2 regions of the Salipiger sp. PrR003 genome follow, and region 1 is predicted to be linked to the other one. Evidence: riboswitches for the same ligand, from Rfam matches in the RefSeq annotation. Region 1 holds a riboswitch; the other holds the start of a gene.
What was found. A riboswitch is a leader RNA that binds a small molecule or an ion and turns the genes downstream of it on or off. The one in region 1 is predicted to bind cobalamin.
Positions count from the first base shown of each region.

Region 2: linked by a shared signal. The riboswitch ahead of nrdH (glutaredoxin-like protein NrdH) and the one ahead of G0D83_RS04460 (energy-coupling factor ABC transporter permease) in region 1 are both predicted to bind cobalamin.

Region 1 covers NZ_JAAGOV010000026.1:151,869-159,179, forward strand. Annotated here, with positions in the region: gene G0D83_RS04445 (cobalamin biosynthesis protein) at 1-317, shown strand, start outside; gene cobM (precorrin-4 C(11)-methyltransferase) at 314-1,123, shown strand; gene G0D83_RS04455 (cobyrinate a,c-diamide synthase) at 1,116-2,489, shown strand; cobalamin riboswitch at 2,485-2,664, shown strand; gene G0D83_RS04460 (energy-coupling factor ABC transporter permease) at 2,718-3,392, shown strand; gene cobF (precorrin-6A synthase (deacetylating)) at 3,446-4,198, shown strand; gene G0D83_RS04470 (hypothetical protein) at 4,480-4,797, shown strand; gene G0D83_RS04475 (hypothetical protein) at 4,822-5,400, shown strand; gene G0D83_RS04480 (SDR family NAD(P)-dependent oxidoreductase) at 5,397-6,149, opposite strand; gene G0D83_RS04485 (TRAP transporter large permease) at 6,160-7,311, opposite strand, start outside.
Region 2 covers NZ_JAAGOV010000024.1:13,998-21,308, forward strand. Annotated here, with positions in the region: gene katG (catalase/peroxidase HPI) at 122-2,296, opposite strand; gene G0D83_RS02200 (asparaginase) at 2,626-3,618, opposite strand; cobalamin riboswitch at 4,051-4,252, shown strand; gene nrdH (glutaredoxin-like protein NrdH) at 4,348-4,569, shown strand; gene nrdI (class Ib ribonucleoside-diphosphate reductase assembly flavoprotein NrdI) at 4,601-5,014, shown strand; gene nrdE (class 1b ribonucleoside-diphosphate reductase subunit alpha) at 4,999-7,122, shown strand; gene nrdF (class 1b ribonucleoside-diphosphate reductase subunit beta) at 7,242-7,311, shown strand, end outside.

The DNA.
Region 1 (7,311 bases):
GCGACGCCTATGACCGGGCCCGCGCCGGGCGGGAGGCGGGCTGTCTCGCCACGGCCAAGGACAAGGCAGACGCCCCCGCCCTGCGTGCCCTGGCCGGATCTCTCGGCCTGCCGGTCGCTGGCGTCCCGGCCTGCCAGCTCTCCGCGCAGGGCACGGCAACCGACTCCCCCCGCGTGCGCGCCGAACGCGCCACCGGCTCGGTCGCCGAGGCCGCCGCCCTCGCCGCCGCCGGGCCGGGCGCACGTCTGCTTGGCGCGCGCGTCATTTCCTCTGACCGCATGGCCAGCTGCGCGCTGGCAGAAGGACCCGATCCATGACCGTTCACTTCATCGGCGCCGGCCCCGGCGCGCCCGACCTGCTGACCCTGCGCGGCCGCGACATCATCGCGCGCTGCCCGGTCTGCCTCTACGCCGGCTCGCTGGTCCCCGAGGCGATCCTTGGCCATTGCCCCCCCGGCGCGCGGATCGTCAACACCGCGCCGCTGGACCTCGACCAGATCATCGCCGAGATCCGCCTCGCCCATGACGCGGGCCACGACGTGGCGCGGCTGCATTCGGGGGATCTCTCGGTCTGGTCAGCGATGGGCGAGCAGATGCGCCGGCTGAAGGCGCTCGGCATCCCGGTCTCGGTCACCCCCGGCGTGCCTGCCTTCGCCGCCGCCGCAGCCGCGCTCGGCGCCGAGCTGACCCTGCCGGGCCTCGCGCAATCGGTGGTGCTGACCCGCACGCCGGGCCGGGCCTCGTCGATGCCCGAGGGCGAGACGCTGGCCAATTTCGCCGCCACCGGCGCGACGCTCGCGATCCACCTGTCGATCCAGAACATCGCGCGGGTGGTTGCCGATCTCTCCCCCGCCTATGGCGCGGACTGCCCCGTCGCCGTGGTCTACCGCGCCAGTTGGCCGGACGAGGTGATCCTGCGCGGCACGCTGTCGGACATCGAGGACAAGCTCGGCGCGGGCATCACCCGCACCGCGCTCATCCTTGTCGGACCGGCGCTGGCGGGCGAGGGCTTTGAAGAGAGCTGCCTCTATGCGGTGGACTACGACCGCCGCCACCGCCCGCAAAGCGCCGAGAGCCCGTGGAGTGGCTGGACCCCCGAGCAGGAGGCGCAGATCGATGGCTGAGGTTCCCGGACTTCTGGTCTCGGCGCCCTCGTCGGGCACCGGCAAGACCACGGTGATGCTGGGCCTGCTGCGGGCGCTGGCCGAGGACGGCTTGGCGGTTCAGCCCTTCAAGTCCGGCCCCGACTACATCGACCCGGCCTTCCACCGCGCTGCCAGCGGGCGGCTAAGCTTCAACCTCGACGGCTGGGCCATGGGACCACACCTCTGGCAGGCGATCGCGGCGCAGGCGGCGGGGGCGGACATCTGCCTCGCCGAGGGCTCGATGGGGCTCTACGACGGGGTCGCGACGCGCGGCCAGCAGGGCTTTGGCAGCAGCGCCGAGACGGCGCGGGCGATGGGCTGGCCGGTTGTGCTGGTGCTCGACGTGGGCGGGCAGGCGCAATCCGCCGCCGCAACGGCGCTGGGGTTCCGGCAGTACATGCCCGATCTGCCCTTCGCCGGGGTGATTCTCAACCGCGTCGCCTCGCCCCGCCACGAGCGGCTCACGCGGCTCGGCATGGAGCGCGCCGGGCTGCCGGTGCTCGGCGTGCTGCCCCGGCGCGGCGACCTGACCCTGCCGGAGCGGCACCTCGGGCTCATCCAGGCCGTGGAGCATCCGGACCTCGAAGCCGCCATCGCCGGGTACGCCGCCTTCCTGCGCGAGCATGTCGACCTTGCCGCGCTCCGCACCGCTGCTGCGGGCGGGCCGTTGCCCGGCGCAACGCCGGCCCTGCCCAGGCCCCCGGCGCAGCGCATCGCGCTGGCGCAGGACGCGGCCTTTTCCTTCACCTATCCGCACCTTCTCGAAGGCTGGCGCGCCGCCGGGGCCGAGGTCCTGCCGTTCTCTCCGATCGCCGATGAGCCGCCCGCCGCCGGGGCCGATCTGGTCTGGCTGCCCGGAGGCTACCCCGAACTGCACGCCGGGCGGCTCGCCGCCGCCGAGACCTTCCGCGCCGGGTTGCGCCGCCATGCCGAGACGCGCCCGGTCCACGGCGAGTGCGGCGGCTACATGGCCCTTGGCGCGGGGCTGATCGACAAAGGCGGCACGCGGCACGAAATGGCGGGCCTGCTGGGCCTCGTCACCAGCTATGAGACCCGCAAGTTCCACTTGGGCTATCGCCGCGCGGTGCTGCGCGCGCCGATGCCGGGCTTCGACGCCGGGGCGGCGCTGCGCGGCCATGAGTTCCATTACTCCACCATCTTGCAGCAACCCGACCCGCCGCTGGCCGAGGTCGCCGATGCCGATGGCGCCCCGGTGGCCGAGACCGGCTCGCGGCGCGGGCAGGTCACGGGAACCTTCTTTCACCTGATCTCGGCGGAGGAGCCGTCTGCCCCCCGCGCACAAGCCGAAGAGGAGGCGCGCATCCAGACCAAAGCCCGGCGCTGAGCCGACCCCGCATGGTGTCCCGCACGGGACGCAAGGGAACCGGGTGAGAGGCCCGGACTGCCCCCGCAACTGTAAGCGAGGAGCGCCGAGGAAGATCCACTGGCAGGCATGCCGGGAAGGGCCGAGGCGCGACGATCTGCGAGTCAGGAGACCTGCCATGCGACCCCCTTTCCCGCCCTCATGGGCAATTTCGCTGCCGGTGGGGCAGCCACACGTAAAGGAAATATCATGCATATCGAACCCGGCGTCGTCGACGGCGCCAAACTGGCCTTTGCCGCCGTCACCGCGGCAGGCGCCGCCGGCTATACCGCCAAGCTCGCCGCAGAGGACGCGGCGCGCAGCAACCTCGTTTCGCTTGCCGCGCGCACGCTGATGGCCGCCGTGGGCACCTTCGTCTTCTTCGAGGTGCTGCCGCACTTCCCGGTGGGTGTCTCTGAGGTGCATTTCATCCTCGGCTCGACGCTCTTCCTGCTGCTCGGCGCCGCACCCGCCGCGATGGGTCTGGCGCTGGGTCTGCTTGTTCAGGGGCTGTTCTTCGCGCCCAGCGACCTGCCGATGTACTTCGTCAATGTCACCACGCTTCTGGTGCCGCTCTTCGCAACCGCGGCGCTCGCCCGTCGTGTGGTGCCCGCGGACACGGCCTATGTGGACCTGCGCTATGCCGACGTGCTGAAGCTCTCGGGTGTGTTCCAGGCCGGGGTCGTCGCCTGGGTCACCTTCTGGGTCTTCTACGGCCAGGGTATCTCGGCCGAGACCTTCGGCGCGGTGCTGACCTTCGGCGGCGCCTACATGCTGGTGCTGCTGATCGAGCCGCTGGCCGATCTCGCCGCGCTCGCCGCCGCGAAATCGCTGCGCGACACCGGGCTCGGCCGGCTCTTCGCGCCAAGGCTCTATACCGCCTGACCAGGCGCCCGGTCCCCAGAACGGGGCCGGGCACCCACCGCAAGGAAAGCTCCATGATCCAGGACCTCTGGCTTGTCGGCATCGGCACCGGCAGCCCCGGCCATGTGACCCTCGAGGGGGTACAGGCGCTGCGCGACGCGGCCGTCATCCTGCTGCCGCTGAAGGGCGAGGCGAAAGACGACCTCCGGGCGCTGCGCCAGGTGATCCTCGAGGCCGCGGGCACAAACGCCGAGATCCGCACCTTCACCTACCCCGTGCGCGATCCGACGCTCCCCTATGCCGAGCGCGTCGCCGCCTGGCACGACGAGATCGCCCGGCGCTGGATCGCGGCGCTGCACGGCGCGCCGGAGGGGCCGGTCGCCTTGCTGGTCTGGGGGGATCCGGCTCTCTACGACAGCACGCTGCGCATCGCCGGGCGCCTCCAGCCGCCCCCAAGGCTGCGGGTGGTCCCCGGCATCACCGCGATCCAGGCGCTGACCGCCGCCCATGCGATCCCGCTCAACAGCGTGAACGGCGCGGTGAAACTCACCACCGGGCGGCGCCTCCGCGCGCGGGGCTGGCCCGCGGGCGAGGAGACCGTGGTGGTGATGCTCGACGGGGAATGCAGCTTCGCGGGGCTCCCTGCCGAGGGACTGCACATCTGGTGGGGCGCCTACCTCGGCAGCCCGGCGCAGATCCTCCGCTCCGGCCCGCTGGCCGAGGTCGCGCAGGAGATCATCGCCCTGCGGCAGACGGCGCGGGCCAAGCATGGCTGGATCATGGACACCTACCTGCTGCGCCGTGCCTCCACGGACGGCGCAGACTGACGCCTGCGTGTCCGACGACCGGATCCCGGCCCTTCGTCCCCGGAAGCCCGAAACGAAAAGCCTTGGTGCCGGAAAGCACCAAGGCGAAAGGTTCTCAAATGAGCTGCGGCGCCACCACTCACGGATACTCGTCAAAAAGGCACTCTTGACCTAACGCCACGTCGGTTGCGTAGCACGGAGCTCACCTGACTCCAAGAGATTATCAAATTGATAAAGTTAACTGGGCGGCGACCTGTGACATTTCTTGACCCCATGGCCGCGCTGCGCAAAGACTTGCTGCCATGAACAAACTCAGCTCCATCCTTCAGCTTCGCGAGATGCTGCGCCAGCTCGAACGCGATGTCGGTCTCGAAGATCTCAGCCGCCTGGAACGCGACGTGCTCCTTGCCGCGCATGGACTTTGCGAGCGGCCCGGCGACGTGATCAGCTCCGAGCAGATCCGCGACCATGCGCTGGTCCGCTCCTCCGCGCAGGCGACCTTCTACCGGGCCATCCGCACCCTTCTCGACCGCGGGCTCCTGGAACGGGCGGCGGACACCAAGGCGCGGGCCTACGTCGTGCGGAGCGACCTTGTCGGCGCGCCGCTGCCGCTGAGCTGAGCCCCTGCCCCGCGCGCGCCCGACATGACGGTCCTGCAGAACTTCTCCGTGGTGATCCTGGCCTATGTCCTCGCACACGGCCTGACCGCGCTTCTGATCACCCCGATGCAGTCGCGGCTCATGCCGGAGCTCACCATCTTTGCCAGCCTGGCCTACCTGCCGCATGGCGTGCGGGTGCTCTCGACCTGGCTGCTCGGCAAGCGGGCCTTCTTGCCGCTGTTTCTGGGCGCCTTCCTGTCGGAGGCCCTCTTCACGCCGGCGGAGATCAGCACCCCGACCCAGCCGCTGATCCTGCTGTCCATCGCCGTGGGGGCGGCCTCGGCGCCCCTCGCCTTCGAGGCCATGGCGCTGGCCGGGCGGCGCGTCTACGCCGGTCAGCGGGCGCAAATTCACTGGAAGTGGCTGCTGCTGGCAGGGGCGCTGGCCTCGGTGATCAACTCCGCGGGCCAGTCGCTGGTGTTCTCGGGGCATATCCTGCCCGACGACTCGGTGGCGGTCGTGGCGATCTACGCGGTGGGCGACTTGATCGGGCTGATCGCCACCACGCTGGCGCTGATGCTGGTCTTCCGCTGGATCCGCCTGTTCCTGAACCGCGCGCGTTAGACCCGCAGCGCCGGAAGGCCCACCCCGGTCGACTGGAAGCCGCCGTCCGAGGCAATAGTCTGCCCGGTCACGTAGCTCGCCTTGTCCGAGCAGAGGAAGACGATCACCGAGGCGATCTCATCCTCCGAGCCATAGCGATTGAGCGGGATGGCGTCGTGATAGGCCGCGATGATCTCGGGCGAATGCACCGCCATGGCCAGCTTGGTGCGCACCGGACCCGGCGCCACGCAGTTGGCGCGGATGCCGTATTCGCCCAGCTCCGCCGCCTGCTGCTGGGTGAGCTGGATCACCCCGGCCTTCGAGGTGCCATAGGCCACCCGCAGCGTCGAGGCACGCAGGCCCGAGATCGACGCGATGTTGACGATGGCGCCCTGCACCTGCTTGAGGTGCGGGATCGCCGCCTGCGAGCAGAGGAAGACGCCGTCGAGATTGGTCGCCATGACGGTACGCCAGCGCTCAAAGGTGGTCTCTTCGATGGGGCCGAAATCCGCGACCCCGGCGTTGTTCACCAGCGCGTCGATGCGGCCGAAAGCTTCGGCCACCTCGGCGATCATCGCCGCCACCTGGTCCGGCTGCGAGACGTCGCAGACCACCGGCAGCACGTTGTCGAGCTGCCCGGCCTCCGCCATCAGCACCTCGGCGTCCCGGTCGATCATCGCCACGCGGCGACCCTCGGAAAGGAATTGCTTGGTGGTCGCAAGCCCGATGCCGCGCGCGGCGCCGGTGACGATGGCTGTCTTCTGGGTCATAAAGGACTCCTCAGTTGGCGGGGCCGAGCAGGCCGAGGGAAAGCTGCGGGAAGGCACCGATCACCGCCAGCCCGATCAGGCACACCAGCAGGAAGGGCATGGCGCCGCGAGCGACGCGCTCGATCGGCAGGCGGGTGACATTGGCGGCCACATAGAGGTTGATGCCGACCGGCGGGGTGATCAGCCCGATGGCGAGGTTCACCATCACCAGCACGCCGAACCAGACCGGATCCCAGCCCAGCTCGCGCACCACCGGCATGAAGATCGGCAGGCAGATGAACATCACCGTCACCGCATCCATGAACATGCCGGCGATCAGCAGGATCAGCATGATGACCAGCAGGATCACCCCCTCGTTGCCGGAAAGGCCGAGCAGGGCGCCCGAGTAGCTGCCGACCAGATCCTCGACCGTCACCACCCAGCCGAAAAGGCTGGCATAGGCGACCACGAGCATCACCGTGGCCGAAGAGGCGGCGGCGTTGGACAGCGAATTGTAGAGCCCGTCTAGGGTGAGCGTGCGGTAGATCAGCCCGCCCACCAGCAGCGCGTAGACCGTGGCGACCAGCGCGGCCTCGGTGGGGGTGAAGACGCCCGAGTAGATGCCGCCGAGGATGACGACGGGGGTCATCAGCCCCCAGAAGCTGTCCTTGAACGACAGCCACAGGCGCTGCCCATAGGGCTTGTCCGCATGCGGCATCGGGCTCAGCTTTTCCAGCGCGGCGGCGCGACCGGATTGCGGCTTGGCGAAGGGCAGCGTGAGCAGCATCATCACGCCCATGAACAGCCCGGGCAGGATGGCGGCGAGGAAGAGATGCGAGATCGAGGTCTCGGCGATCACCCCGTAGATGACCAGCCCGATCGACGGCGGGATGACGATCGACAACGCCGCGCCGGTGCAGACCAGACCCGCGGCATAGGCCTTGGGATAACCGTCTTCTTCCATGCCCTTGATGATCATCGGCCCGATCGCGGCGACCGAGGCCGGGCCGGAGCCGCTCACCGCGCCCCAGAAGAGGCACACGGTTGTGCCGACGACACTCATGCCGCCTGGGGTTGCACCGATCAGCACGCGGAAGAAGCGGATCATCCGCTCCGCGATGCCAAGCGAGCCCATCAGCGTACCGGCAAGGATGAAGAACGGAATGGCCAGCAGCGAGAACTT
Region 2 (7,311 bases), on a different contig from region 1:
GGCCTGCGGCCCTCTCCGGGGTACGTCTCCCAGGAAGCAAGGGCGGCTTTCTGATCTGAGCAGTATAAAAAAGGCCCGCACATCTGTCACGTGCGGGCCTTTCCTCAACTTCCGCGCGGCCTCACTTCAGGTCGAAGCGGTCTGCGTTCATCACCTTGGTCCAGGCCTTGGCGAAGTCGGCAACGAACTTGCCAGCGTTGTCATCCTGGGCATAGACCTCGGCGTAGGCGCGCAGGATCGAGTTCGAGCCGAACACCAGGTCCATCCGCGTCGCGGTCCATTTGACCTCTCCGGTCTTGCGATCGCGGATCTCGTAAAGGCCGCCGCTCACGGGCACCCAAGTGTAGCCCATGTCCACGAGGTTGACGAAGACGTCATTGGTCAGCGCGCCCTCTCGGTCAGTGAAGACGCCGTGCTTGGTGCCGCCGTGGTTGGTGCCCATGGCCCGCATGCCGCCGAAGAGCACCACCATCTCGGGGGCGGTCAGCCCCATGAGCTGTGCGCGGTCTAGCATCAGCTCCTCGGCCGAGACCGCGTAGTCCCGCTTGAGCCAGTTGCGGAAGCCGTCGGCCAGCGGCTCGAGCGGATCGAAGCTGCCTGCGTCGGTCATCTCGTCGGTGGCGTCACCGCGGCCCGGCGCGAAGGGCAATTCCAGCTCCACGCCCGCGGACTTGGCTGCCCGCTCGACCCCGAGGTTGCCTGCCAGCACGATCACGTCGGCGATCGAGGCGCCGGTCTCGGCGGCGATCGGCTCTAGCGCCGACAGCACACGGGCCAGGCGGTCGGGCTCGTTGCCCTCCCAGTCCTTCTGCGGGGCAAGACGGATGCGCGCGCCATTGGCACCGCCGCGCATGTCCGAGCCGCGGAAGGTGCGGGCGCTGTCCCAGGCGGTAGAGATCATCTCGGCATCCGTGAGCCCGGCAGCCGCGATCTTTGCCTTTACCGCGGCCACGTCGTAACCTGTGGCACCTGCGGGGATCGGGTCTTGCCAGATGAGATCCTCGGCTGGCACGTCGGGGCCGATGTAGCGCGCTTTCGGCCCGAGATCGCGGTGGGTCAGCTTGAACCAGGCGCGGGCGAAGGTGTCAGCGAAATACTCCGGATCGGCCATGAACTTCTGGCAGATCGCATTGTAGATCGGGTCGACCTTCATCGCCATGTCGGCATCGGTCATGATCGGCATGCACTTGATCGAGGGATCCTCGACGTCGGCGGGCATGTCCTCTGGCTTGATGTCCACCGGCATCCACTGCCAGGCCCCGGCGGGGGATTTCTTCAGCTCCCACTCGTGACCGAAGAGCATGTCGAACCAGCCCATGTCCCATTGCGTAGGGTTGGACGTCCAGGCGCCCTCGATGCCCGACACCATCGTGTCGCGGCCGATGCCACGGCCCTTGGTGTTCATCCAGCCGATGCCCTGGTACTCCGGGCCGGCGCCCTCGGGGTCGGGACTGAGGTTTTCCGCAAGGCCGTTGCCGTGGCACTTGCCGATGGTGTGGCCGCCGGCGGTGAGCGCCGCGGTTTCCTCGTCATCCATCGCCATGCGCTTGAAGGTCTCACGGACCTGCTCGGCGGTCTTCTGCGGGTCGGGCTGGCCGTTCACCCCCTCGGGGTTCACGTATATCAGGCCCATTTGCACCGCGGCGAGCGGGTTCTCCATGGTCGCCGGATCGGCCAGGTCGCCGTAGCGGCCATCGGACGGCGCGAGCCATTCCTTCTCGGCGCCCCAGTAGACGTCCTTTTCCGGGTGCCAGATGTCTTCGCGGCCAAAGGCGAATCCGAAGGTCTTCAGGCCCGCGACCTCATAGGCAATCGTGCCCGAGAGGATCATCAGGTCGGCCCAGGAAATCTTGTTGCCGTATTTCTTCTTGATCGGCCACAGCAGGCGGCGGCCCTTGTCGGTGTTGACGTTGTCGGGCCAGCTGTTCAGCGGCGCGAAGCGCTGGTTGCCGGTGCCGGCCCCGCCGCGACCGTCGGCGAGGCGGTAGGAGCCTGCGGCGTGCCAGGCGACGCGGGCGAACATGCCGACGTAGGAGCCCCAGTCGGCGGGCCACCACTCCTGGCTGTCCTTCATAAGGGCGCGCAGGTCGTCCTTCAGCGCCTCCACGTCGAGCGATTTCAGCTCTTCACGGTAATCGAAGTCCGGCCCCATCGGGTTGGTCTTGAAATCGTGCTGGCTCAGAATGTCGAGGTTCAGGCTCTTGGGCCACCAGCTGGTGACCGAGGTTCCGCTCTCGGTCAGACCGCCGTGCATCACCGGGCATTTTCCCCCGGTATCGACGTCGTTTCCGTCCATGTCAGTTCTCCCATAGGATGAGCATCCTTGCGCGGGACAAGGCAGGGCAGCGGGCGAAAACGCGGGCCGTTGGTCCAGCCGGTGCCGCCGCCGAGGTCCCTCCTGCATCGGCAGTCTAACCAGAGGGCGCGGCTGGGTCAGGTGATTCGTAGCCGCTGACCTTGCGCCTGCGGCGGTCCGTCGCGCTCCGAAAGAGGATTCTGAAATCTCACAAATTCATCCCGGTCCCCCAGGGCCGGGGCAGCAGTCTCCCTGCTCCGAAAAACCGCAGCGCCAGTTTCGGCGGGCACGGACGTCGCGGCGGAGCCGCCGTCCCGTGAGGCCGAGGCTCAGACCTTCGCGAGTGCCTCGGCGATAGCCTCCATCCGCCCTGCCCGCTCGGGCAGCAGCGGCAGCAGCGCGGCGAGCAGCAGGCGAGCCTTGGCGGCGCTGAGATCACCGGACAGGATCGCCCCTGCCTCGACCATCGTCACGCCGCCGCTGTCGGCGCCGTAGATGGCCCGGGTCCGCCCCTCGGGACAGCGGGTGGCAAGGATCACCGGGATGCCCGCCGCGACGAGCTTGCGGCAGACCTCGGCAAAGCCCTTGGGGGCATTGCCGCGCCCGAAGGCCTCGATCACCACGCCCGAGACGCCGTTCGAGGCACACCATTCGAGGTAGCGCGGCGTGCTGCCGAGCCCGAGCGCGATAAGCTCGACGTTCGGGTCCAGCGACGGCGCGTCGATCACCTCGCGCGGGCGCGCCGGGCGCGTGTAGAGATGCACCTCGCCCTCGTCGATCTCGCCCAGCTTGCCATGGCCGTTCGAGCGGAAGGTGTCCACGCGCGAGCTGTGCACCTTGCTGACGTAGCGCGCGCCATGGATCTCGCCCTCGAAGACGATGACCGCGCCCACGCCGGTCAGATCGGGCGCCGCCGCGCAGAGCAGCGCGTCGTGCATGTTGCGTGGCCCGTCGGTATCGGGTTGGCCCGCGTGGCGCTGTGCGCCGGTGAAGACCACTGGCTTATCGGACCTGACCAGCAGCCGCGCGAGAAAGGCGCTCTCCTCCATGGTATCGGTACCATGGGTGACGACGACGCCATCGACCCCGGGCTCGGCCAGTCGCGCGTCGATGTGGCGGCAGAGCTTGTAAATCGTCTCGAGCGTCAGCGCGTTGCTGCCCGCGGCCTCGATGTTGTCGACCTCGACGGTGATCCCAGGCAGTGGTGCGTGCAGGCTTTCGAGCAGCCTGTCGCCGCTCAGCCCGGCGGTGACGGCCCCGCCCTCGGTCTTGGCATAGGAGGCAATTGTGCCACCGGTGGCGACGAGAACGATATGGGACATGCGGACCTCCTGCAGGGCTGAACTGACGGTGCGTGATGTCTGCATATGCGCGCGGGCGGGCGAAAGCCAGATCGCTTGGCGGCGCGCGCCTATCAGGAAGCTTGTGGAGGAAGGGAGGATGCGGCGGCCCCAAGGGAGGAGGAGAAGGGCCGCCGCCGATTTCCGGGGCTGAGGGAGGAGGAGAAACACCCCGAAAAAATCCTTGAACGCGTTGCCGCGTCGACAGGGGCACATTTAGGGGCCCTCCCTGGCCCGGGCAACGCACATTCCTGCAGGGCCGAGTTGTCGAGAATGCATGGCCCGCGCAACCCCTTGCAAACGCCCGCTCCAAGGGTGTCCACCGTGGCCGACTTGCTGCACACAGAGGCTGCAGAATTTTTTTGAAGTCGGGCTCGCACAACAGGATATTGACGCATGACCTGCATCCTGTTCTAGATATAGTTGCTTTTCGGTTCATCGAGTCGGGCGACGGCCCGGCGCGGCGCTAAGAGGGAAACCGGTGTAACACCGGTGCTGCCCCCGCAACTGTAAGCGGCGAGTGAAGGCCCAATGAGCCACTGGGACATCCCGGGAAGGCGCGGCCGGACCCACGACCCGCCAAGCCAGGAGACCTGCCGAAGGCCTGACAGAATGACCACGAACGGAGGGTTCGGGGCGTGCGAGGACCGCGTCAGGCACAAGGCCTGCGCGGTGACGCGTCCCCGCCTTCGCAGCTGAGGACGCAAGAGCATGATCACCGTCTATTCGAAACCCGCCTGCGTGCAGTGCACTGCCACCACCCGCGCGCTCGATGCCAAGGGGCTGGACTACAACGTGATCGACCTCACCGAGGACGACGCGGCCATGTCGCTGGTCACCGAGCTCGGCTACCGCCAGGCCCCCGTCGTGACCTTTGGCGAAGACCACTGGTCGGGCTTCCGTCCGGACCTGATCGCCCGCCTCGCGAGCTGATCGCGGCGGGATCGGCAACAAGGGATCGACCATGTCGGGGCTCGTCTTCTTCTCCTCTGCCAGCGGCAACACCGCGCGCTTCGTCGCCAGCCTCGGCCGGGCGGCGCTGCGCATCCCGGTGTCGCCCAAGGAACTGACGCCCGATCCGCGCGATCCCTTTGTGCTGATCTGCCCGACCTATGCCGACGGCGAAGGTCGCGGCGCGGTGCCGAAGCAGGTGATCCGCTTTCTCAACGACCCGTCCCGCCGCGCGCTGCTGCGCGGCGTGATCGCCAGCGGCAATCGCAACTTCGGCGAGACCTTCGCGCTCGCCGGCCGCGTCATCGCGCAAAAATGCAATGTCCCCCTGCTCTACTCGTTTGAGCTGGCGGGAACGACCAAGGATTTCGCCCGCGTCAACGACGGGCTCGACGCTTTCTGGGGGACCCCATGCTTGACCGCCTGAACGAGACGCTGGACTACCACGCGCTCAACGCCATGCTGAACCTCTACGATGCGGACGGCAATATCCGCTTCGAGGCCGACCGGATGGCGGCGCGGCAGTATTTCCTTCAGCACGTGAACCAGAACACCGTGTTCTTCCACTCGCTGACGGAAAAGCTCGGCTACCTCGTCGAGGAAGGCTATTACGAGGCGGAGGTGCTCGAGCAATACCCGCCCGCCTTCCTGCAGAAGATCTGGGACGCGGCCTTTGCCAAGAAGTTCCGCTTCCCGACCTTTCTCGGCGCGTTCAAGTATTACACCTCCTACACGCTGAAGACGCGTGACGGGAAACGCTTCCTCGAGCGCTACGAGGACCGCGTCGTCATGGTGGCCCTGGCGTTGGCACGCGGCGACGAGGCGCTGGCGATGTCGTTCATGGAAGAGATCCTCTCGGGCCGCTTCCAGCCCGCCACGCCGACCTTCCTCAACGCCGGCAAGAAGAGTCGGGGCGAGCTGATCTCCTGCTTCCTGCTGCGCATCGAAGACAACATGGAAAGCATCGGCCGGGCGATCAACTCGTCGCTGCAGCTGTCCAAGCGCGGCGGCGGCGTCGCCCTGATGCTGACCAACATCCGCGAGGCCGGCGCGCCGATCAAGGGCATCGAGAACCAGTCCTCTGGCGTCATCCCGGTGATGAAGCTGCTCGAAGACAGCTTCTCCTATGCCAACCAGCTGGGTGCGCGTCAGGGCGCGGGCGCGGTCTATCTAAACGCGCACCACCCCGACATCCTCAAGTTCCTCGACACCAAGCGCGAGAACGCCGACGAGAAGATCCGTATCAAGACCCTCAGCCTTGGCGTGGTGATCCCCGACGTGACCTTCGAGCTCGCCAAGCGTAACGAGCCGATGTATCTCTTCTCGCCGCATGACGTGCAGAAGGTCTACGGCGTGCCCTTCTCCGAAATCTCGGTCACCGAGAAATACGAGGAGATGGTCGAGGACAAGCGCATCCGCAAGACCAAGATCAACGCCCGCGCCTTCTTCCAGACGCTGGCCGAGATCCAGTTCGAGAGCGGCTATCCCTACATCATGTTCGAGGACACGGTGAACGAAGCCAACCCGGTCGACGGGCGCATCACCATGTCGAACCTCTGCTCGGAGATCCTGCAGGTGGCCGAGGCGTCGGAGTTCAACGACGACCTGAGCTACTCGAAGCTGGGCACCGACATCTCGTGCAACCTCGGCTCGTTGAACATCGCCAAGACCATGGACGGCCCGGACTTCGGCGCCTCGATCGAGACCGCGATCCGCGCGCTCACCGCCGTGTCGGAAATGTCGGCGATCGACAGCGTGCCTTCGATCCGCCGCGGCAACGACGAAAGCCGCGCGATCGGTCTCGGCCAGATGAACCTGCATGGCTACCTGGCCCGCGAGCACGTCCATTACGGCTCCGACGAGGGCGTCGAGTTCACCTCGGTCTATTTCGCCGCCGTGGCCTATCACGCGCTGCGCGCCTCCTGTGCCATGGCGCGGGAAAAAGGCATGACCTTCAAGGGCTTCGAGAAGTCGAAATATGCCGACGGCAGCTTTTTCGAGAAATACGTCACCCGCGACTGGCTGCCCGAGAGCGAAACCGTCAGCAAGCTCTTCGACGGCATCACCCTGCCCACGCGTTCGGATTGGGACGCGCTGAAGGCCGACGTGATGGAGCACGGGCTCTACAACCGGAACCTGCAGGCGGTGCCGCCGACAGGCTCGATCAGCTACATCAACAACTCGACCTCCTCGATCCACCCGATCGTCTCGAAGATCGAGATCCGCAAGGAAGGCAAGATCGGCCGCGTCTACTACCCGGCCGCCTTCATGAACAACGAGAACCTCGAGTATTACCGCGACGCCTACGAGATCGGCCCGGAAAAGCTCATCGACACCTATGCGGCGGCCACCGAGCACGTCGACCAGGGCCTGTCGCTGACGCTGTTCTTCCCCGCCGAGGCCACCACGCGGGACATCAACCGCGCGCAGATCTACGCGTGGAAGAAGGGCATCAAGACGATCTACTACGTGCGCCTGCGCCAGACCGCGCTCGAGGGCACCGAAGTGCAGGGCTGCGTCTCCTGCACGCTCTGAGGGGATGAGACGGGGGCAGCGCCCCCGCAGCCCCGGAGTATTTGAGGAAAGATTAACGGGGCGCGGGCGCGCGCTCCGGATGGGATGAGGGCCGCTGCGCCCGAACAAGGGATGATCCGATGAAGGACACCGTCACTTCCCCCGCCGTGCCGCGGGCGATCAACTGGAACCGGCTGCAGGACGAGAAGG